Regions from separate parts of the Halomonas sp. G11 genome, predicted to be linked through region 3. Evidence: predicted binding sites of a transcription regulator. Region 3 holds the regulator's gene; each other region holds the start of a gene.

Region 1 (7,269 bases), on a different contig from region 3:
CTATACTGCCTCCAAGGTGGCGTGGCTGCGCGACCATCATCCTGACGCTTATCGGCGTATCGATAGCCTGTTGTTGCCTCACGATTACCTGAATTTCTGGCTTACCGGCAACCGCGTGACCGAGGCGGGCGATGCCTCCGGCACGGGTTATTTCGATACCCAAAGGCGGCGCTGGCGGCTGGATGTGTTTGCCGAGATAGCCCCTGAGCTGGATGCCCAGCGTGTGCTTCCCCGCTTACTTGAGGCGCATGAGCCCGCCGGTGTTGTGCAAAGCGCCGTGGCCGCCGAGCTGGGCTTGGCGGACGATGTCGTGGTGTCCTCCGGCGGCGGGGATAATATGCTGGGTGCAATTGGCACCGGCAATATAACGCCCGGGCTGATTACGTTAAGCTTGGGGACATCAGGAACCGTATGTGCTTATTCACCGGCGCCGGTGGTTTGCGATAATGCCATGGTGGCCAATTTCTGTTCGAGCACCGGCGGTTGGCTGCCGCTGATCTGCACCATGAATGTGACGTCGGCGACTACCCGGGTGCGCGAGCTGTTCGGTCTGGATCTCGAGGCCTTTGGCGAGCGCGTAGCGAGTGCGCCCATCGGCGCGGAAGGCGTGACCGTGCTGCCGTTTTTCAACGGCGAGCGAGTGCCTATGCTGCCGGAGGCGTCGGCGGATTTCCTCGGCCTGACCAGCCTCAATACCACCCAGGCCAATCTATGCCGGGCGGTGATGGAAGGGGCGACGTTTGGTCTGCGCTACGGCCTGGAACTGCTCGGTGATTTAACCGCGGGAGCCAGCCAAATCCGTCTGATTGGCGGCGGTGCCAAGAGCGCGGTTTGGCGGCAGATGGTGGCGGATATCACCAATACGCAGGTGATCTGTCCGGAAATCACCGATGCCGCGGCCCTGGGTGGGGCACTACAGGCCGCGTGGTGCGACCAGCGGGAAGCCGGGGTCACCCTGGACGCGCTCTGTGAACGGTTGGTTACCTTGGATGCCCAATCCCAGGCGGACCCTGACCCAGCGCGGGTGGCCGCTTACCAGAAGGCGTATTCGCGGTACTATCGTGCGCTGAACCAACGCCACGGCCAAACCGATTAAACCCAGTTACACGGTCTATTAAGGAGATTGATAGATGACTGATCAATTACAGCAGTTAAAACAACACTCACTGGTGGTGGCCGATACCGGGGACCTGGAAGCGATTCGCCGCTACCAGCCGCAGGACGCCACCACCAATCCGTCGCTACTGCTCAAGGCGTTCAGTCTGCCGGGCTATCAGGCGATGATCGACGAAGAACTGAGCCAGGTGAAAGCCGCGGGCGGGGCGCTTGAGCAGCAGGTACCCCATGCCGTTGACCGGTTGGCGGTGGCGGTAGGCAGCGAAATCGCCGCCGTGGTGCCAGGGCGTGTGTCCACTGAAGTGGCGGCCCGGCTGTCGTTTGACACCCAGGCGAGCATCGCCAAGGCCCATGAGCTGATCGAGCTTTATGAAGCCCGAGGTGTAACCCGCGACCGCGTGCTGATCAAGCTGGCGTCCACCTGGGAAGGCATTCGCGCCGCCGAAGTCCTGGAGCGCGAAGGGATTCAGTGCAACCTGACGCTGCTGTTCAGCGACGCCCAGGCGCAGGCCTGTTTTGATGCGGGCGTGTTTCTTGTCTCGCCGTTTGTGGGCCGTGTGACCGATTGGTACAAGAATGCCACCGGCAACGACTACACGCCGGAAAACGACCCGGGCGTCGCGTTTGTGCGCGGGGTTTGTGAACGGGCCAACCAGGGCGGCTACGACACCGTCGTGATGGGCGCCAGTTTCCGCACCACCGGCCAGGTGCTGGCGTTGGCGGGATGCCCAAGGTTGACCATTTCCCCGGCCCTGCTTGAAGAGCTGGCTTCCGCAGAGGGGGAGGTGACGCCTCAGATTGCTGCGCCTGCGGGCAACGGTCAGCCATTGCCCGCCCTCAATGAAGCCGATTTCCGCTGGGGCCACAATCAGGATGCCATGGCCAACGACAAGCTGGCGGAGGGTATTCGTCGGTTCCACGATGACCAGCTCGAGCTGGAAAAGCTCATTCATCAGCGGCTGGGGTGAGTCGACGTCGCCGCCAATTGGCCGCCATAATAGACTGACATTCAGCGCAAAGGAGCATGCAATGGACTCAGCCCTAGATGCGTTACTGGAAACACTCGACCTGACACCCAAGGGCGCATTAACGCCGCTTGGCGGTGGCGATATTGCGGCCGTCTATCAGCTTGATACCGAACAGGGCCGTGTCGTCGTCAAGCATGACGACGCGCAGCGGCTGCGCGGCGAAGCCGAGGCATTACGGGCGTTAAAGGGCGCATGTTCCATACTGATTGTCCCTCAGGTGCTCGGCCTTTCCGAAAGCTGGCTGGTAATGGAGACGCTTGAAGCCTCGGGTCGACGCGATAATGCGAGGCTGGGTGAAGGCCTCAAAGAGCTTCACGCAAGCGTCGGTCAACAACATGGCTGGCACTGGGATAACGCCTGTGGCAGCACTCCTCAGCCCAATGCGCCGTTGGACGATGGGCGTGTTTTTCAGCGCGAGCGACGGCTATTGCCTCTCGGCGATGCCTGCTATCAGCGCGGTTTGCTCGATAAAAAGCTTTATGAGCGCATCGCCCGCCAGGCACATGAGTTGGAAAACTGGCTGCCCGACAGGCCCGCAAGCCTGGTGCATGGCGATCTGTGGTCGGGCAATGTGATGTTCACGCCGCGTGGCCCGGCGATTATCGACCCGGCGATATATCGTCACTACCCGGAAGTCGATATTGCCATGTTGACGCTTTTTGGCTCGCTGGATGAACGCTTTTTCGAGGCCTACTGGAACGGCGACGCCCCGGCCGATTGGCCGAGGCGTGAAGCGTTATTTCAACTCTACCCGCTGCTCAATCATTTGCTGCTCTTTGGAGCGAGCTATCGCAGCGGTGTTGAGCGCAGCGTTGCCGCGCTTGAGGCCTATCAGGGTTAAGCATTACCAAGACTTGTAGGGCAGGAACTTGCCGTTCAGGGTAAGCAGCACCCGGTCGCCTTTGGGGTCTTCGACCTTATCGACATCCATGGTGAAATCGATCGCGCTCATGATGCCGTCGCCAAACTGCTCCTGCACCACATCCTTGAGCGTTTCGCCATATACGCCGACGACTTCATAAAGGCGGTAAATGAAGGGGTCCTGGGGGATGGCTTCATCCCACACCTTGGTCGGAAATGTCACTAGGGCATCGGCGACATCGCTCTCGACATCCAGAGTCTTGCAGATCTTTTGGGCGATATCGGGGCTGGCGCTGTTCATGCCGTAGCAGGCCGATGCTACCCATACCGGCGACATTCCGATGGGGCTGGCAATATCGTCCCAGCTCATTTTCTTGCGCGCTTTGGCGGCAAGCAGGGTGTGGCGCATTTCAAGTTTATCCACGAGATTTCTCCTGTGCGATGGAGGGCGCGTGACGCCCTGTTGTTGTTAGCGGCATTGTTGTTAACGGCATTGTTGTTAGCGGCTTTCGGTCAATGGACCTAGATCAAGATAATTTTTTCTTGGGCTGGGTGCGGACATGGGTGGTGTACAGCACCAGGCCCACCAGTGTCAGGCCACCGACCAGGTTGCCCAGTACCGTGGGGATTTCATTCCACATGATGTACTGATACAGCGTAAATTCAGCGCCCATCATGAGGCCGATCGGGAACAGGAACATGTTGACCACGGAGTGCTCGAAGCCAAGATAGAAAAACACAATGATCGGCATCCACATGGCCATGATCTTGCCGGATACCGTTGTCGAGATAGCGGCACCCACGACTCCCATGGACACCATCCAGTTGCAGAACATGCCCCTGAGGAAGAGCACAATCCAACCGGCAAGCCCGGCATCCTGGTAACCCACGGTTCGACTTTCACCGACAGACATCATGGTCTGGCCGACGGCGTTGATTTCCTCGGTGCCGCCCATGGTGAAGTTCAGATAGCCGAAGGTGGCGATGAACAGGGCACCCCCAAGGTTGCCGAGCCCTACCAGCCCCCAGCATTTCAGCATGCGCGGCAGGGTGACACCGGGGCGCTTATCGAGCCAGGCGATCGGCACCAGCATGAACACCCCGGTGAGCAGGTCATAACCCATCAGGTAAAGCATGACAAAGCCCACGGGAAACAGCAGCGCGCCGATCAGGAAGTTGCCGGTCTGAGTGGCGATAGTGATGGCGAAAATAACCGCCAACGCCAGGGTGGCCCCCGCCATGAAGGCGCGAATAAGCGTATCCCGGGTGCCCATATAGACTTTCGCTTCACCCTGGTCTACCAGCTTGGTAACAAACTCACTGGGCATTAGATATGACATGTATAGGTTTTCCTGTGTCATTTTCGGTTAGTTAACGCCGCGCCTGAATGTCCAGTGCCAGTCCTTTGCGTTTTCGTTAGTCCTTTGTGTCAGTCCTTTGCGTCTGCCCTTAGCGTCAGTACGTTGTGTTAGCGCTTCGATACGATCTGGAGATTGCAGGCGCTCAGCTCGCCGACAGGACACTGCATGTGGCATGCCAATTTATTCATGGGAGGGCTTGGGGAGCCATAAAATCGATTTATTTCATTGATTTATTTTTTTGGCACCAAATCGTATATTTGCCGGTGGTGTGGTGAGAATCAATCGTCGCAAGGCGGTTTGATAAGGGCTGTGCACCATTGGGAGGCGGCGCTATGAGCTGTGCACAATATTGTTGCAAAAGGTCGTTTGGCCGTTCAGGCGTTGATTGCCCCTGTGATAGCGTTGACTTGGTACGAGAAGGGGAATTGACGGAGCTGAAGGCGAGTGCTAGCTTACATTCATAAATGTATGTTATGGCGCAGTTCATGCGTCCTATTAAGCGTCGATTCCAGCGCAGTTGGCCATGCCAGCTGCGACTTTGTCGTTGATTGCTTACGTCAAGGAAGACGGCCTGTGGTTGGTTAGGGCATTGCTTCCAAACCTTCATGACAACAGTGGGTTTTAACCATGAGATCAAGACTATCGGCTATGCCATATTGCGCGCTGTCCACGTTGTTGCTGATGGCATCGGGTAACGCGCTGGCGCAGTGGGAAGGCAGCGTTGGCGCCGGCGTATTCAGCGTGCCTGAATATCTGGGCAGCGATGAAAATGAAACGCGTGGCTGGCCAAGTGCCAGTATTACGTATGGCGATACCTTTTACGCCAGCGTGCGTGATGGTATTGGCTGGAACTTGCTTCGCCAGGGCAACTGGAAGGTTTCACCGTTTATCACTTACTTGCCGGGCCGTGATAACGATGGCGAGCTAAGCGGCCTAGACGAGGTAGACGATGGTGCAGCAGCGGGCGTGCGTGCCCGCTATTCAAACGGCCCTTGGGGGCTGGAAGCCGCTACTAAAGCTCCTTTAGGCGGCGATGTAGACGGCTATGAAGCAGACCTGAAAGCCAACTGGCGTACCATGTTGTCGGAACGGATGGCGTTTTCGATTGGTCCTGAGTTGACCTACTCAAGCGATGACTGGACGCGCGATATGTTCGGTATTTCGCCTGCAGAAAGTGCGCGTTCAGGACTCGCCGTCTACCGCCCGAACGATGGCTATTTCCGTTATGGACTGAACAGCCGCCTGAGCTATTACCTGACCCGGGACTGGTCGGTAACAGGGCTAGTCGGTGTTACCCGATTGACAGGCGACGCCGCTGACAGCCCGATCGTGGATGACCAGGGTGACAAGACCCAAGTCATGGGCGGTGCGCTGATCAACTATCACTTTTAGCCACGAGGGCGGATCAGACGTTGCCACCAACGGCTGATCCGTTCGCCAGGGCTTGCCGCTGGGTCAGAGGCGATGCCGCCATAGTGGTTTAGAAAGCGCTTGAGGGGAGCCACCTGCCGGTCATTGTTGAGCATGGGGGCATGACCACATCCCGTTGCCTCGAGCACTTCCATATGCGGCTGGTCGACCTGCATGCGTTCTATGCTCTCGGCACGCAACAACGTGGAGTGTTCACCCCGAATAACCATCAGCGGGCAGCGGATCTGCTGCCAGTCGCGCCACGTATCGCGAGGTGTATCGTTGACGAACTGCTCGCTTATGCGAGGATCGTAATGAAAGCTCCAACTGCCATCAGGCAGTCGACGTCCACTGCTCAGTGCCATCTGCTGCCACTCAAAACGGCTGAGGGTACCGAACCCCTGGTAATGTTGCTCAAGCGCCTGCTGTAGCTCGCTGAGCGTCGAAAAACGTTTGAGCACGCTAAAGTAGGTTGCCATTTCAGCCAGTGCCTGGCTGTCAAGTTCGGGGCCGACATCATTGAGAACCAAGCAGCGAATTCGCTGAGCGGTGTTCTCATCAGCGGCCAGCAGCATGCCGAGCAAGCCACCCATCGAGGTGCCGACCCAGTTAGCGCTCTCGATGTGGAAATGGTCGAGTACGGCCAACGCGATCGTCACATAGTGGCTATATAAGTAATCATTGGCAGGGTAAAGCGACCAGCTGGAAAGTCCGCGTCCCGGCGTATCAGGTGCAATGACTCGCCATTGAGGGCCGAGCTTCCGGGCCAGGGATTCAAAGTCGCCGCCGTGGCGGGCCAGCCCGTGCCAGGCGATCACCGTATGGGGGGCGTCGGGGTGCCAGATACGAACGGCGATTTCGAGCTGACGTACGCGTATATATTCAATGCGATCCATGGCATACCTCAGTAAGTCGTTTGTTGCTTTGCAGCATGATGACGTACAGGATAGTAGACTAAAGCCAACCTGTACGGCATCGCGGTGTGGTGGCCATTGGCAAAGGAAAGCCCCAAGCAATAACGGCAAGGCAGACACTGCCAGAGAAATAGTAAAGAAAAGTGAAATATAAGCCGAATATTTGACTAAGGTCTGGTATCGCCAAAAAAACATGCGACAATGTATGTAAGCATTCAGACGAATATTAATGAGGAAAACGCTATGCTGCGACTCCCTTCCACGTTGGCTTTCAAAACCCCTCGCCCTCTTATGGCACAGCGCATGCTGCTTCCGGCGTTGTTGCTTTCCGTATGGGCGGCTCCCGCTTGGTCAGCGGATCTACTCACCATCACCCGCGATGCGCTGGAAAATAACGCCGAGTTGAGTTCAGCGCGTTCCCAAACCCAGAGCGTCGAGGCGGGGCGTGACGTTGCCCGTGGCGACTTGCTGCCTCAGTTGAACGCGTCAGGAAATGTGGCGCATAACCGCACCTACGAAAGCCAAACCAGTGCAGCGGGCACTCAGGCAGGTCAGGTGGGTAACGGGACGGGCAACACC
Region 2 (7,269 bases), on a different contig from region 3:
CGAGCTGATCGAACGACAGTGGCACCTCGGTGACATTATAAAGCGCCAACAGGCGGCGACCGTCGGCCAGCGGGCCACGTTCGATGGCCAGCAGCGATGGGTCCGAGGCAAGCACGCGCTGGGCGGCGTTGGGGTGAAAACAGGGCTCTTGGCGTCGGCAGTCCAACAATCGGCTCAGCGCATTGAAAACGTCGTGGGTGGGCGTGGCAGTGCTGTCGAGGAGTAAATCGAGTTCACGGCGCTGCCAGCGGCGGCGATTGATCGAGCGCAAGCGACCGCTGCGCTCAACGCCTTCCACGTCGTTGAGGGTGCCGGTCAGGGTATGGATATACAGGGCCGGAATGCCCTGCAGGCTGAGCATGATCGCCTGGCTGCACAGGAAACGCGCAATTTGCCACGGGTCGGGGCCTTTGCGCGTGCCTTGCATGGCTTCAAACCAGGTGATGTTGATTTCGTAGGGCGTGTCGCTGCCGTCGGGGTTGCTGCGCATGCTGACAAAGCCGCCGAATCGGTGCATCAGTTCGAGCAGCGCATCGCGTTCGTGATCGGGTAGCAGGCCTTCCAGGGGGCGTACGCCGATACCGTCGTGACTGGCGGTGAAGTTTAGATAGGTGCACTGGTCGGGCAGCGGCGGCAGGCTGGCCAGCCAGGCTTGCAGGGTATGCGTTTCGCCCCGTGTCAGGGTATGCAGCAGCAGCGGTGGCAAGGTGAACTGGTAGATCATGTGGGCTTCGTCGGGCGGGCCTTCCGCCAGGCGGTCAAGCCCGAAGTAGCTGATGTTTTCGTGGTGCGGCACGTTGGTTTCGGTGATCAGCAGGGTGCCGGGGGCAACGTGGTCGACAATGGCACGCAGCAGCCGAACCACGGTGTGGGTTTCCGGCAGGTGGATACAGTTGGTTCCCAGTCGTTTCCACAGAAAGGCAACGGCATCTAGGCGCACGATACGGGTGCCCTGCTCGAGGTAAAACAGCAGGATGCCGACAAATTCCAGCAGCACATCGGGGTTTTCGAAGTTGAGGTCAAGCTGATCCTCGGAGAACGTCGCCCACAGATAGCGTGTCCCCCGGCGGGTGGATATTGGTACCAGCAACGGGCTGCTGCGCGGGCGAACCACCGCTGACACATCGGTGTCGGGGTCGACTTCGATAAAATAATCGCGCCCCGGCAGGCTGCCGCTCAGGTAATCGACAAACCATAGCGACTCCCGGGACACATGGTTGAGCACCAGGTCCGCCATCAGGTCGTAGTGGCGGGCAAGGGTTTGAATATGTTGCCAGTCCCCCAGGTCGGGGTTCACTTCCCGATAGTGGATCACTGAAAAGCCGTCGTCGCTGCTCCATGGGAAAAATGGCAGTACGTGGACGCCGCTGATACGTTCACCGAGACGCACCTGCAAAAAGTCGTCAAGCACAGCCAGGGGAGGCGTCTGGTCATCGACGATAGAGTCACCATAGGTGATCAACCACTGGTCTTTCTCGCTCCACGATGGTGCAGGCTGCCCCTGCTGCTCGGTGAAAGTCTGTGGGCCTGCTGTGGCGCTAAAATGCGCCAGGCGTTGGTTGAGGCGGCGCTGAACCTCCGCGGCGCGGGGCCCATAAAGGTGCTCCAGATAAGCGTGAACGGTATCGTCGAATGTGGTCATGAGGGTGTCCCAGTCAACAGGCTTCCACAAACGGTGCAGCTTGTGTGCCAAAACGTTACAATGATCGGTTAATAGCGCATTAACAGGTCGTATTTTGCTTTCTCGTGCAGCGCCTTTGCACGGGCCGACAACAGGTTGAACGCCATGCATTGCCCTTTTTGTGGTGCTAACGATACTCGCGTGACCGATTCGCGGTTGGTGGCCGACGGTGACCAGGTGCGTCGCCGTCGTCAGTGTGCAAGCTGCCAGGAGCGTTTTACCACCTACGAAACCGCCGAGCTGATCATGCCCCGCGTAATCAAGTCTGACGGTTCACGCGAAAGTTTCAACGAAACCAAGCTGCGTGCTGGCATGCTCCGGGCACTCGAAAAGCGGCCGGTTAGCGCGGAAGATATTGAAGCCTCCGTCGAGCGGATACGCCAGACATTACGCGCACGGGGAGACCGGGAAATTGATGCCCGCGACATTGGTGAGGCGGTCATGCAGGCGTTGAAAACCCTCGATCAGGTGGCTTACATTCGCTTTGCCTCGGTGTATCGCAAATTTCAGGATCTGGATGAATTCCGGGCTGAGATTGATCGCCTGTCCCAGGAGCCTGCCGACGGCAGGCCCTCATCGTGAGTGCCACCTTGTCTAGCGTCGATGATCGGTTCAGTGCCGATGACCATCGTTATATGGCCCGCGCGCTGGTGCTGGCCGCGCACGGTCTGTATACCACCGACCCCAACCCTCGTGTCGGCTGCGTGCTGGTTCGCGACGGTGAGGTGGTGGGCGAGGGCTATCACCGCTATGCGGGTGAGGCGCATGCGGAAATCAACGCCTTGACTGCCGCGGGCGGCAGCGCCCGTGGGGCGACCGCCTATGTCACGCTGGAGCCGTGTTCGCATACGGGGCGCACCGGGCCTTGTGCGTTGGCGCTTCAAGAAGCCCAGGTGGCGCGAGTCGTGGTCGCCATGGTCGACCCCAATCCGCAGGTCAGCGGCCGGGGGATTCGCCTGTTGGAAGAAGCGGGGATCGAGGTGTCAGTTGGGTTGCTGGAGGCGGACGCTTGCGCGCTCAATCCTGGCTTTATCGCCCGCATGGCAACCCAACGTCCTTTTGTGCGCATGAAGATGGCGATGAGCCTCGATGGTCGCACCGCCATGGGGTCGGGGGAATCCCAATGGATTACTGGCCCCGAGGCGCGCGCCCAGGTCCAGCGGTTACGCGCTCGTTCCAGTGCGATCCTGAGTGGCGTGGAGTCCGTCATCATGGATGATTCGCGTCTGACGGTTCGTGCCGAACAGCTCGGCTTGGATAATGCCGCTGATATCGCCAACCGCCAGCCGCTGCGGGTGATTGTCGACAGCCGGTTGCGGTTGCCGCTGGCAGCCGCCTGTTTACGAGCCCCCGGACGCACTCTGGTCGTTACCACTTCCCGGGAGGCTGAAAAGCACGAGCGACTGATTGACGCAGGGGCAGAGGTACAGGTGTTATCCGCTGATGCCCAGGGCCGGGTAGATCTGTCTGTTCTGCTTGAGTGGCTGGCGGCCAATGAAGATGTCAATGAACTGCTGGTCGAGACCGGCGCCACGCTTGCGGGTGCCATGCTCAGCGCGGGATTGATCGATGAAATGCAGCTGTTTGTTGCGCCGACGCTGCTGGGTGGCGATGCCAGACCCTTGTTTACCCTGTCAGGGCTCACCCAGATGGCCGACCAGCAGCGCCTCACTATTCACGATATGCGGGCCGTTGGACAGGATTGGCGGATTATCGCTTCGCCGTTGGTGACTGGCACGAGCGACGATACCAAGGTACCCTGACGCGCGAAATCGCACCCATTGCGACAATTTTTATTGGAGATTCCATGGCGCACGCTTCCTCTGGGGGATTAGCCCCCATTGCTGAACTTGTCGACGATATTCGCCAGGGCAAAATGGTGATCCTCATGGACGACGAGGATCGCGAAAATGAAGGCGATATCATCATGGCCGCTGAAAAAGTCCAGGCGGAGCATATCAACTTCATGGCGCGTTTTGCCCGTGGCTTGATCTGTTTGCCGATGACACGGGCGCGCTGCGAGCAGCTGAATCTACCGCTGATGGTACGTGACAACGGTTCGGGGTTTGGCACCAAGTTCACCCTGTCGATCGAAGCAACCGAAGGCGTGACGACGGGGATTTCCGCCGCTGACCGGGCGCGGACCGTCCAGGCCGCTGTCGCCCCGCATGCCAAGCCCACGGATATCGTCCAGCCGGGGCATATCTTTCCTCTGATGGCCGAACCCGGCGGTGTGTTGCGTCGTGCCGGCCATACCGAGGCCGCCTGCGACCTGGCGGCCCTGGCGGGCTGTGATCCGAGCGGTGTAATTTGCGAGGTCATGAACGACGATGGCAGCATGGCGCGCCGTCCCGAGCTTGAAGCATTTGCTGAAGAGCACGGCATCAAGATGGGCACCATTGCCGATTTGATCCACTACCGCATCGTCAATGAGCAGACAGTCGACCATATTGAAGCCTCGCCGATCATGACCACCCAGGGCGAGATGATGCTGCATGTGTTTCGCGACCGTATTCAGGGCGCGCATCACTTGGCCCTGGTCAACGGCCAGCCAACACCCGCACAGCCTACGACGGTGCGGGTCCACCTGGCCGACACCTTGCGCGATGTGCTGGGGCTGACCAAAGGCGAGCAATGTCGCTGGGATGCCCAGCGAGCGCTGGTCGAAATAGCCGAGGCCCCCACGGGCGTACTGGTGCTGATTGATGACGGGCGCCCGAATCAAGACCTTAAAGACCAGTTGGATATTTTCCTGGAGCGCGTGCGCCAGCCCCGCACCAGCGATTCTGACGGCGCAGGTAATTACTTAACGATCGGCACCGGCTCGCAAATACTGCGCCATCTTGGTGTGGGTAAAATGCGTTTGCTCAGTTCGCCCTGGAAGTTCTCGGCACTTTCCGGCTTTGACCTGGAAGTCGTCGAGCGGCTGGGGCCGAACGATACGTCCGATGAGTCCACCTCTTAGCCGGTATACACTTTAGCAGGTATAAATTGATGCAATCCCTTTCTCAAGTTGAAGGTACCTTTGTCGACGTTGATGGCCGTTATGTCATCGTGGTTGGCCGTTTCAATCACCACGTCGTCGATAGTCTGGTGGAGGGCGCCGTCGACAGCCTGGTTCGCCATGGCGTTGATATGGAGCACATCGACATTGTGCATGTCCCCGGCGCCTGGGAACTGCCGCTGGCCGTCAAGCGTGTCCTCAAGGTGGTGAAACCTGACGCGGTCATCGCCCTGGGGGCGGTGATACGGGGCGGTACGCCGCACTTTGAATATGTGGCGGGCGGCTGCAACACCGCCCTCAACCAGCTGCAGCTCGAGTTCGATACGCCAATCGCCAACGGCGTGCTGACCGTGGAGTCGATCGAGCAGGCCATCGAGCGTGCCGGTACCAAAGCCGGTAACAAAGGGACCGAAGCGGCCATGGCGGCCATGGAAATGGTGTCGCTGTTGCGCGCTATTGCGTCGGGTGATGCTCATGAGTGAACGTCGCGAGCGCAAACCCTCGGCTGCCCAGCAAGGCCGACAGGCGGCGCGTGAGCTGGCGGTGCAGGGGCTGTATCAGTGGCACATGACCGGTAAACCGATCAACACCATTGAAGCCGAGTTCCGCAGCCATCTGCCCGATGCCGACATGGAAGATTATGAGAATTGGGCCAAGGTGATGGAAATTGCCGATAAGGCGCTGTTTCACGAGCTGTTGATCAATACGTCCCGTTTCAAGGCAGAGTTGGACCGTGAGATAGCGCCGTTGCTTGACCGCCGTCTGGAAGACCTGGATGCCGTCGAGCTGGCCATCCTTCGCCTGGGGGCCTACGAATTGTCGCGGCGTATGGAAGTGCCTTATCGCGTGGTCATTAACGAAGGCGTTGAGTTGGCCAAGTCGTTTGGTGCCACCGACGGCCATAAATACGTGAACGGTATTCTCGACAAGTTAGCTATTCGCTTGCGGAGTGCTGAAGTCAGTGCGCGTCGTCGCTAACCGGCCCCATGGACCGGGTAACGGCGCGTTCTTGCTGACGCTGCGTTCAAGGGGCCTTTGTGCTTGCCGAATTTGATCTGATTCGACGTTATTTCACGTTGCCGACCCATGACGTCCACCAGCAGGGTGTGGCGCTGGGGATCGGCGATGACGCTGCCTTGCTTAACCCGCAACCAGGCCGCCAGCTTGTGGTGAGCGTGGATACGTCGGTGGTGGACGTTCACTTCCCCGGCGACGCGCCCGCTGAGGCCATTGGGCACCGTGCGCTGGCCGTGGCCCTGAGTGACCTGGCCGCCATGGGGGCGACGTCACGCTGGTGCGTGATGGCGCTGACACTTGATCAGTCGCAGTTTGCTGACGATAACGCTGCCGATGCCTGGCTCTCGGGCTATGCGCAGGGTTTTGCCACACTGGCCGGTCGGCACGCCACAACGCTGGTGGGTGGCGACGTCACGTCGGGCCTGCTTTCCATCGCCGTGACCGTCATGGGGGATGTGCCCAATGCCACGGCGCTGACGCGTAGCGGTGCCCGACCTGGCGATGTGATTGCGGTGACCGGCGCCCTGGGTGGGGGAACTGGCGGTTTGGCGCTGTGGCAACAGGGTGAACGCGACAGCGCACACCCGCTGCTTGAGCGCTATTTATGGCCCACGCCGCGCTTGGCCGCAGGTGAAGCGCTGCGCGAGTGGGCGACTGCGGCGATCGATATTTCAGACGGACTGTTAGCTGACCTGGGCCATCTGCGCGAGGCGTCTGGCGTAGGTGCAAGGTTATCGCTGGAGGCATTGCCCCTGGCTGAAGGCCTGGAACAGGCCCTGGGTCCAGAAACGGCTCGCCAGGCCGCATTGACCGGCGGCGACGACTATGAACTATTGGTGACGTTGCCCTCGGCTCATGTCGAAAAAGCGCGCCAGCAGCTGGCAGTGTCAGGCGTTCCGCTCCACGTGATTGGTGAGTGCAGCGACATCCCAGGCGTGCATGGACTTCCCGTTCAGCGCTATCACGGCTGGCAGCATTTCAAGGGAGAGACGCCATGAATCATGCCCCTGGGAGCGTTTGGCGTCGGCCCACGCATTTTTTTGCCTTCGGGCTTGGCAGCGGTGCCGTGCCCTTTGCGCCGGGTACGTTTGGCACGCTGGCGGCGATTCCTTTTTATTGGTTAATGGCCGATTTATCGCTAGGCTGGTATGCAAGCATCGTTTTTGTCGCCTTTGTGGTTGGCGTATGGCTATGTGATAGAACGTCCCACGATTTGGGCGTGCATGATCACTCCGGGATCGTTTGGGATGAATTTGTCGGCTACTGGATCACCATGGCGGCAGTGCCGTTTTCATGGGAGTCCGCACTGTGGGGCTTTGTGGTGTTCCGCATTTTCGATGTGTTCAAACCTTGGCCCATCCGCTGGGCGGACCGACGGGTGGCCGGCGGGTTTGGCATCATGATCGATGATGTGATGGCAGGGATCTACGCCTGGAGCATAATGCATCTGTGGTTTTGGTTGCATTGACCGTTTAATAGCGCTGCGCGTTGGCGCGTTTGGCTCAAGGGAGATGCCATGCGCAAGGAACGTTTGATTGTCCCCGTTCTGGCGATCATAGCTGTGCTA
Region 3 (7,269 bases):
GGTACACCGCTGATCAGCATGACAGGACGCCCGACCTCTACGCTTGCCCAGCATGCGGATGCACACCTTAACAGCAGTGTCGACCGGGAGGCCTGCCCGCTGGATCTAGCGCCGACAAGCTCCACGACAGCGGCATTAGCCCTGGGCGATGCGCTCGCGGTTGCCCTGCTTGAAGCACGCGGCTTTACCGCCGAGGATTTTGCCCTGTCGCATCCCGGCGGCAGCCTGGGCCGACGCCTGCTGCTACGCGTTCGCGATTTGATGCACCAAGGCGATCGCCTTCCCCAGGTTGCCCTGGGCAGCCCCCTACGCGATGCGTTACTGGAGATCACCCGGCAGGGACTGGGGTTCACCTGCGTGGTGGACCCAGACGGACTGCTGGTCGGCGTATACACGGATGGCGACCTGCGCCGCACCCTGGATAATTTCCACGACCTGCGAGATGTACGGGTAGATGACGTCATGACCCGACCTGGCAAACGCATATCTCCCGACCTTCTCGCGGCGGAAGCCGTTCGCATCATGGAAGACAATCGCATTACCGCGCTGGCAGTGGTGGACGAACACCAGCGCCCGATAGGCGCGCTGCATATGCATGACCTGCTTGCCAGCGGCGTTATTTAACTTCAATCGACCGGAGACCCAATGTCCCTTTCTGCTGACCTACTCGACCGACTACGTCGCATTCGCTTATTTGCCCTTGATGTCGATGGTGTTCTCACCGACGGTCGGCTTTACTTTCAAGCCGACGGTGTCGAAATCAAAGCATTTCATACCCAGGACGGCCATGGGCTCAAGCTGTTGAAACGCGCAGGCATCTCGGTCGCCTTGATCACCGGCCGCGACTCCCCCATGGTCAGCCAGCGCGCCGCCGCACTGGGCATTCCCCACGTTTATCAGGGCTGCGAGGACAAACTGGCCGCCCTTCGCGGCCTTTGCCAGCGCCTGGAGCTTGATTTGTCTCAAGTTGCCTATTGTGGTGACGACCTGCCCGACCTGGCCAGCATCAAACGCTCAGGCGTCGGCATCACGGTACCCAACGCCCCTGACTACATGCACACCCACGCTGACTGGGTCACCGAACGCCTGGGGGGGCACGGTGCTGTCCGCGAAATATGTGATACGTTGCTTGATGCTCAGGGTCACTGGGGCGCGGTTGTCGATACTTATCTACACGGCTGAGGCACTATGCTAAAGACATGGCCTACGCGTCTGGGACTGGCACTTATCGTGCTGGCTCTGGGCGGCTTGCTGGTATGGCTGGACCCGGGCGGCCTTCAAACCGTCCCGACAGACCCGGACGCCCGTGCCGAGGAGCCAGGCCACGTCCTTCACGATGCCGAACTGACGCTGTTTGATGAGCAGGGGAATATTCAGCAGGGATTAACCACGCCTCGCCTGGTGCATACTCCCCAATCCGCCTCGACACTCGCCGAGACCCCGCATGCCACGCTTTATGACAGCGAGCGGCGCGTCTGGAACGCCACGTCAGAGATAGGTACGCTTAATACCCGTTCTCAGGAGCTGACGCTTTCGGGCGACGCAAGATTGATCGCCCCTGAAGAAGGCTGGCAGCTTGACACGGACGTTCTGCACTATGAGGGGAAAACCGCCCATGCGTGGAGTGACACTCATGTGCTGCTCCAGCAACCACCCCAGCGCATGACAGCACGGCGTATGGATGCATGGCTCAACGAGGAGGAAGTGCGGCTTGAAGGTGACGTTCAAGGCCACCACCCTCCGGAGACGCAACCCGGACAGGAATGAAACATGAAAGCGTTTATCTACACGGCGATGGCGGCTGCCTGCCTAGTGCCTTTTTATGCGACGGCGGATAACCACCAGCAGCCGGTTGAAGTCGTCGCCGACCAGCTCGACCTGGATCAGCGCGCCGGTACAGCGGTCTACACCGGCGACGTCGAAATTCGCCAAGGCAACATGCTGATAAGAGGCGACGAAGTGGAAATCCAGCGTAACGAGGAAGGCGAGCTCTCCCGGGCCACAGCGCTGGGCGAACGGGCCTATCTGCGGCGCCAGCCCGAGGATCAGGATGGCCCGATGGAAGGCTGGGGTCGGCGGGTGATCTACCATGTCGCCGAGCGCCGGGTCGAGTTGATTGATCAGGCGGAAATCATCCAGCAAGGCGACCGCTTTACCGGGGGACGCCTGGAATATTTCATCGACCAAGAGGTCGTCAAGGCGCGTTCCGATGTCGACAATCAAGAGTCGCAGCGCATTCGCATGACGCTGCAACCCGAAGGTTAAGGAGAGCCAGATGGCCGTTGCCGACAACAGCGCAACACGAACGCTATACGCCCGTCACTTGGCAAAAAGCTACAAACGCCGGCGCGTGGTGAAAGACATCAACCTGGATATCTCACAGGGCAGCATCGTCGGCCTGCTCGGCCCCAATGGCGCTGGCAAGACCACGTCATTCTACATGATTGTCGGCCTGGTCAAGGCAGATGCAGGCAGCGTTGGGATTGATCACCTCGACCTTTCCCGAGCGCCCATGCACGAGCGCGCCAAGGCAGGCATTGGCTATTTGCCCCAGGAGGCGTCGATCTTCCGCAAGCTTTCCGTCGCCGACAACATCATGGCCATTTTGCAAACCCGTAACGACCTGGACCGCGCCGGACGCGAAGCACGCCTGGAAACACTCCTGGAAGAGTTTCATATCACCCATATCCGCGACAATATGGGCATGAGCCTTTCCGGGGGCGAACGGCGGCGCGTCGAGATCGCAAGGTCCCTCGCCACCGAACCTGCGTTCATTCTGCTTGATGAACCTTTCGCGGGTGTAGACCCCATCTCCGTGGGCGACATCAAGTCGATCATCCGCGCCTTGAAAGACCGCGACATTGGCGTCTTGATTACCGACCACAATGTGCGTGAAACACTGGATATCTGCGACGTGGCCTACATCGTTGGCGACGGGCATATCATCGCCAGCGGTTCGCCGGACGCTATTCTTGACAATCAGGAGGTACGTGACGTTTACCTAGGTGCTGATTTTCGTCTCTAAAGCCCTTAATGGCATATTTATTGCCAATGGCATACTTATTGCACTTGCACCCGATCACAACTCGCACTAGGGTGGATGCTTTCCGATAAACGAGTGGTTCTCAGATGGTCATGAAAGCTTCTCTTCAACTGCGGATCGGCACCCAGCTCACCATGACACCTCAGCTGCAGCAGGCGATTGCCCTGCTACAGCTATCAACGCTCGATTTACGCCAGGAAATTCAGCAAGCGCTCGATGCCAACCCCATGCTCGAGCAGGAAGACGAGTTCAGCGAAAGCGAACAAGCCGCCAGCGAGCCGGAAGAAAGCGAGTGGGCAGATAGCATTCCCAAGGAGCTGTCCGTCGACAGCGACTGGTCAGATACCTATCAGGATACGGCTGGCAGCGGCAGCACAAGCAGCGACGGGCCTGACTTCGAGCGCCAGGCAGCCGGGCAAAGCCTTCATGGCCATCTCCTCTGGCAACTCGCCATGACCGATTTGAGCCAACGCGAACAGTTAGTAGCCGAAAGCCTGATTGATGCGCTGGATGCTAACGGCTATCTCACCCAACCCCTTAACGACATCCGTGAAGGACTGCGAGATCAGGGCGTGGAAGGCCTCAGCCAGCGCGAGGTCGAAACCATTCTGCTGCGGCTGCAACAGTTCGAGCCCACCGGCATCTTCGCCCGCGATCTTCGCGAATGCCTGATGCTTCAGCTCGCCGCCCTGCCCGACGACACCCCGCTGCTGATGCCTGCCCGGCGGCTGGTCCGCCAGTTCCTGGAAGCCCTGGGCAAGAACGATCAGCGCCTCCTCAAGCGGCGACTCGGTCTGGACGATGCACAGCTCGATGACGTCATCCAACTGATCAGAAGCCTGGACCCGCGCCCCGGCAGCGTTTACAGCGCCACTGACGATAGTTACGTGATTCCCGACCTGGTGGTTCACCACGATAACGAAGGCTGGCACCTCGAACTCAACCCCGAGGCCTTGCCCAAACTCAGGATTCAACCCGACTACGCCAGCCTGATCAAGCGCGCCGACAAAAGCCAGGATAACCAATTTCTCAAGGATCACTTGCAGGAAGCCCGCTGGCTGATCAAAAGCCTCTCCAGCCGCAACGACACCCTGCTACGCGTTGGGCGGGAAATCATTACCCGCCAGATCGGCTTTCTCGAACACGGCGAAGAAGCCATGAAACCGCTTATCCTGGCCGATATTGCCGATGCGGTGGAGATGCACGAATCGACCATTTCTCGTGTCACCACCCAGAAGTTCATCCATACACCGCGGGGCATTTTCGAACTTAAATACTTCTTTTCCAGCCAGATCAGTAGCCAGGACGGCGACAGCCACTCCAGTACGGCCATTCGCGCACGCCTCAAAAAACTGATCCAGGAAGAACCCCCCGGCAAACCCTTGTCGGATAGCCGTCTGGTCACCCTGCTGGAGGAAGCCGGTATCCACGTGGCCCGACGCACGGTCGCCAAATATCGCGAAGGCATGGGCATTCCTTCGTCCAGCGAACGCCGCCGCTTACGTTAGGCAAATGGAAACTCACTACAAGGGCTTTGCTTAACGCCAAAAAGGGTTACAATCGAAGAACAGTCCGACGGATAAGGAGTACGTCAATGCAAGTCAATATCACCGGTCATCATGTAGAACTGACTGACGCCTTGCGTGACTATGTCAACGAAAAGTTGGAACGCGTTGAGCGCCATTACGACAACATCACCACCGTACAGGTAACGCTCTCGGTCGAAAAAGAGCGTCAACAGGCCGCCTGTACGCTGCACGCTGCAGGCGCTGACTTGCATGCCGAGGCCCTTGATAACGATATGTACGCCGCCATTGACGCCCTGGCGGACAAGATCGATCGACAACTCGTTAAGCATAAGGAAAAAGCACAAGCCCGCGCCCAGGGCGCAGGTGTGCGTTAATTCAATGACGTTGGCCACAATCCTCCCCCCGGAACGCGTTCTCTACGATGTGCCCGGGGGCAGCAAAAAACGGGTGCTGGAGTTTTTCAGCACCTTTATCGCCCAAAACATTCCCAGCCTCGACAGCCAGGAGGTGTTCAGCCGTCTGATTGGCCGTGAACGCCTCGGCAGTACGGGGATTGGTAACGGCGTGGCGATTCCCCATGCGCGAAGTCCGCATTGTGATTCGCCCATCGCCGGCTTTCTCAAACTCAATGAAGCGGTCGACTTCGACGCCATTGACGGAGACCCGGTTGACCTGGTGTTTGTTCTGCTCGTGCCAGAAGAAGCCGACGACACGCACCTGGCACTGCTGGGCCAAGTTGCCTCCATCATGAATGATGCCGACACGCGCCAGCAGCTACGCAAGTCGGGTAGTCAACGTGAATTGCTGGACCTCATCTCCGCCAAGATACGCGAACAGGCTGCCAGCCTTTAAATAGGCGAGGCGCTTAATGGACCGTCCTAATCCCGGGTCGCTTGTCCAAGTCGCTTGACCGCAAGCAAGAGAGCCTTCATGCAACTCGTCATTATTAGTGGCCGATCGGGGTCAGGCAAATCGATAGCTTTACAGGCGCTGGAAGATCTGGGTTATTACGCTATTGATAACCTGCCCGCCATGCTGCTGGATTCCCTGGTGGAGGAGTTGCGCGATCAGGGCGATCGCACCCACTTGGCTGTCAGTATTGACGCACGCAACCTGCCAGGCGCACTTGCCAAACTTCCCGAACTGCTCAAAGAGCTTCGGCAGCGGACCATCAAGTGCCAGATCGTGTATCTCACCACCGACGCACGCATTTTGCTGGAACGCTATTCAGCTACTCGCAGACGGCACCCGTTAACCCGCAACAGCAGCCTCACGCTAGAAGAAGCCATCGACAAAGAAGAGCAAACGCTGCACGAGATTCGCGACCTGGCCGATTTGACCATCGACACGACCCGGCTTTCGGTGCATGACCTTCGTCGCCGCATCACTGATCAGGTCGCCCATCAGCGGCGTGACCAGCTAACGCTGACTTTCGAGTCCTTCGGCTATAAGCGCGGCGTTCCGCTGGATGCGGATATTGTCTTTGATGTCCGCTGCCTGCCCAATCCCTACTGGGATCCGGCGTTACGGGGCTCCACTGGCCGCGACGCTGACATCATTGCGTTTTTGTCCAGTTACCCACTGGTCGATGACATGACCCGCGATATCGAGGCCTGGCTTGAACGCTGGCTGCCAGCCTATCAGCACAGCCAGCGCAGCTACATGACGGTTGCGATTGGCTGTACCGGCGGTCAGCACCGCTCGGTTTACATCGCTGAACAACTGGCGCAACGCATCGCCAATCTGATGGGTGAAGTACAATTACGCCACCGCGAGCTGGGCTTGCAATACACGGTCAACGCACCGCTTTAGTTCGAGCCACGTTGACCAGACCATCATCTATCGCGAAGACCCTCATAGCCAAAAGGAACCAGGGTGCCAGAACGTAGACTTACCCTCACTAACCAACGCGGCCTTCACGCGCGGGCCGCCACAAAGCTTGTACAATGCAGTCAGCAATTTGACGCCAATGTCCGCGTTTACAAACAGCACCAGGAAGCCGATGCCGCCAATATCATGGCGCTGCTGATGCTCGCAGCCCCCTGTGGCACGGAGTTATGCATCAAAGCAGAAGGCGATGACGCCGAACAGGCCCTGGATGCCATTCAATCGCTGTTCGACGCCCGCTTTGACGAAGACAAATAAAACCCAGTCTGCAACGCTCGGCTAGTTGCCGGCGATGGTCATGCCATCAATCAGCCAGCTACCGGAATGGATACTGCCGCGGCGGTCGATGTCATCACCCACGCCCGTAAGCGCACCGAACATGCGTTCCAGGTTACCCGCGATGGTGAACTCTTCGATAGGGTATTGCACCACCCCGTTTTCGACCCAGAAACCGGCTGCACCGCGGGAATAGTCGCCCGTGACACCGTTAATGCCCTGCCCCATCAGCTCGGTCACCCAGACACCTGTGCCCATTTGCTCGAACAGGGCGGCCGGGCTGGATAACGGCGCGGTAATGCGCAGATTGCGTGCGCCCCCGGCGTTACCCGTGGTATTCATTCCCAAACGCCGTGCGCTGTAGGATGACAGCATATAGCTCGCTATCTGGCCGTTTTCGATAAAGCGGTTGTTGCGCGTTTGAACCCCTTCCCCATCAAAGGGAGAGCTTGCCGTCGCACCAATCTCCATCGGTCGTTCTTCAAGGCTAAACCAATCGGGAAACAGCGGCGTATTGAGTCGGTCACACAGAAA

Evidence for each region. The regulator sigma-54, encoded in region 3, starts transcription at its own class of promoters, with help from an activator protein. The targets are predictions, from matches to a motif close to TGGCACNNNNNTTGCTNT.
Region 1: the regulator sigma-54 is predicted to act here: its motif matches at 4,527-4,544, upstream of ADS46_RS04840 (formate/nitrite transporter family protein).
Region 2: the regulator sigma-54 is predicted to act here: its motif matches at 1,675-1,692, upstream of ADS46_RS06775 (sugar phosphorylase).

What each region holds. Positions count from the first base shown of each region.
Region 1 covers NZ_LYXG01000009.1:1,408-8,676, forward strand. Annotated here, with positions in the region: gene xylB (xylulokinase) at 1-1,096, shown strand, start outside; gene tal (transaldolase) at 1,131-2,084, shown strand; gene ADS46_RS04830 (fructosamine kinase family protein) at 2,146-2,985, shown strand; gene cynS (cyanase) at 2,989-3,429, opposite strand; gene ADS46_RS04840 (formate/nitrite transporter family protein) at 3,533-4,345, opposite strand; gene ADS46_RS04845 (MipA/OmpV family protein) at 5,015-5,758, shown strand; gene ADS46_RS04850 (alpha/beta fold hydrolase) at 5,755-6,672, opposite strand; gene ADS46_RS04855 (TolC family outer membrane protein) at 6,934-7,269, shown strand, end outside.
Region 2 covers NZ_LYXG01000012.1:163,269-170,537, reverse strand. Annotated here, with positions in the region: gene ADS46_RS06775 (sugar phosphorylase) at 1-1,642, opposite strand, end outside; gene nrdR (transcriptional regulator NrdR) at 1,787-2,263, shown strand; gene ribD (bifunctional diaminohydroxyphosphoribosylaminopyrimidine deaminase/5-amino-6-(5-phosphoribosylamino)uracil reductase RibD) at 2,260-3,444, shown strand; gene ribBA (bifunctional 3,4-dihydroxy-2-butanone-4-phosphate synthase/GTP cyclohydrolase II) at 3,489-4,646, shown strand; gene ribE (6,7-dimethyl-8-ribityllumazine synthase) at 4,676-5,167, shown strand; gene nusB (transcription antitermination factor NusB) at 5,160-5,663, shown strand; gene thiL (thiamine-phosphate kinase) at 5,723-6,700, shown strand; gene ADS46_RS06740 (phosphatidylglycerophosphatase A) at 6,697-7,170, shown strand; gene ADS46_RS06735 (DUF945 family protein) at 7,219-7,269, shown strand, end outside.
Region 3 covers NZ_LYXG01000040.1:95,163-102,431, forward strand. Annotated here, with positions in the region: gene ADS46_RS14205 (KpsF/GutQ family sugar-phosphate isomerase) at 1-624, shown strand, start outside; gene ADS46_RS14210 (KdsC family phosphatase) at 646-1,182, shown strand; gene lptC (LPS export ABC transporter periplasmic protein LptC) at 1,189-1,767, shown strand; gene lptA (lipopolysaccharide transport periplasmic protein LptA) at 1,771-2,265, shown strand; gene lptB (LPS export ABC transporter ATP-binding protein) at 2,276-3,025, shown strand; gene ADS46_RS14230 (RNA polymerase factor sigma-54) at 3,130-4,551, shown strand; gene hpf (ribosome hibernation-promoting factor, HPF/YfiA family) at 4,638-4,946, shown strand; gene ADS46_RS14240 (PTS sugar transporter subunit IIA) at 4,951-5,424, shown strand; gene rapZ (RNase adapter RapZ) at 5,503-6,384, shown strand; gene ADS46_RS14250 (HPr family phosphocarrier protein) at 6,448-6,717, shown strand; gene pmbA (metalloprotease PmbA) at 6,739-7,269, opposite strand, start outside.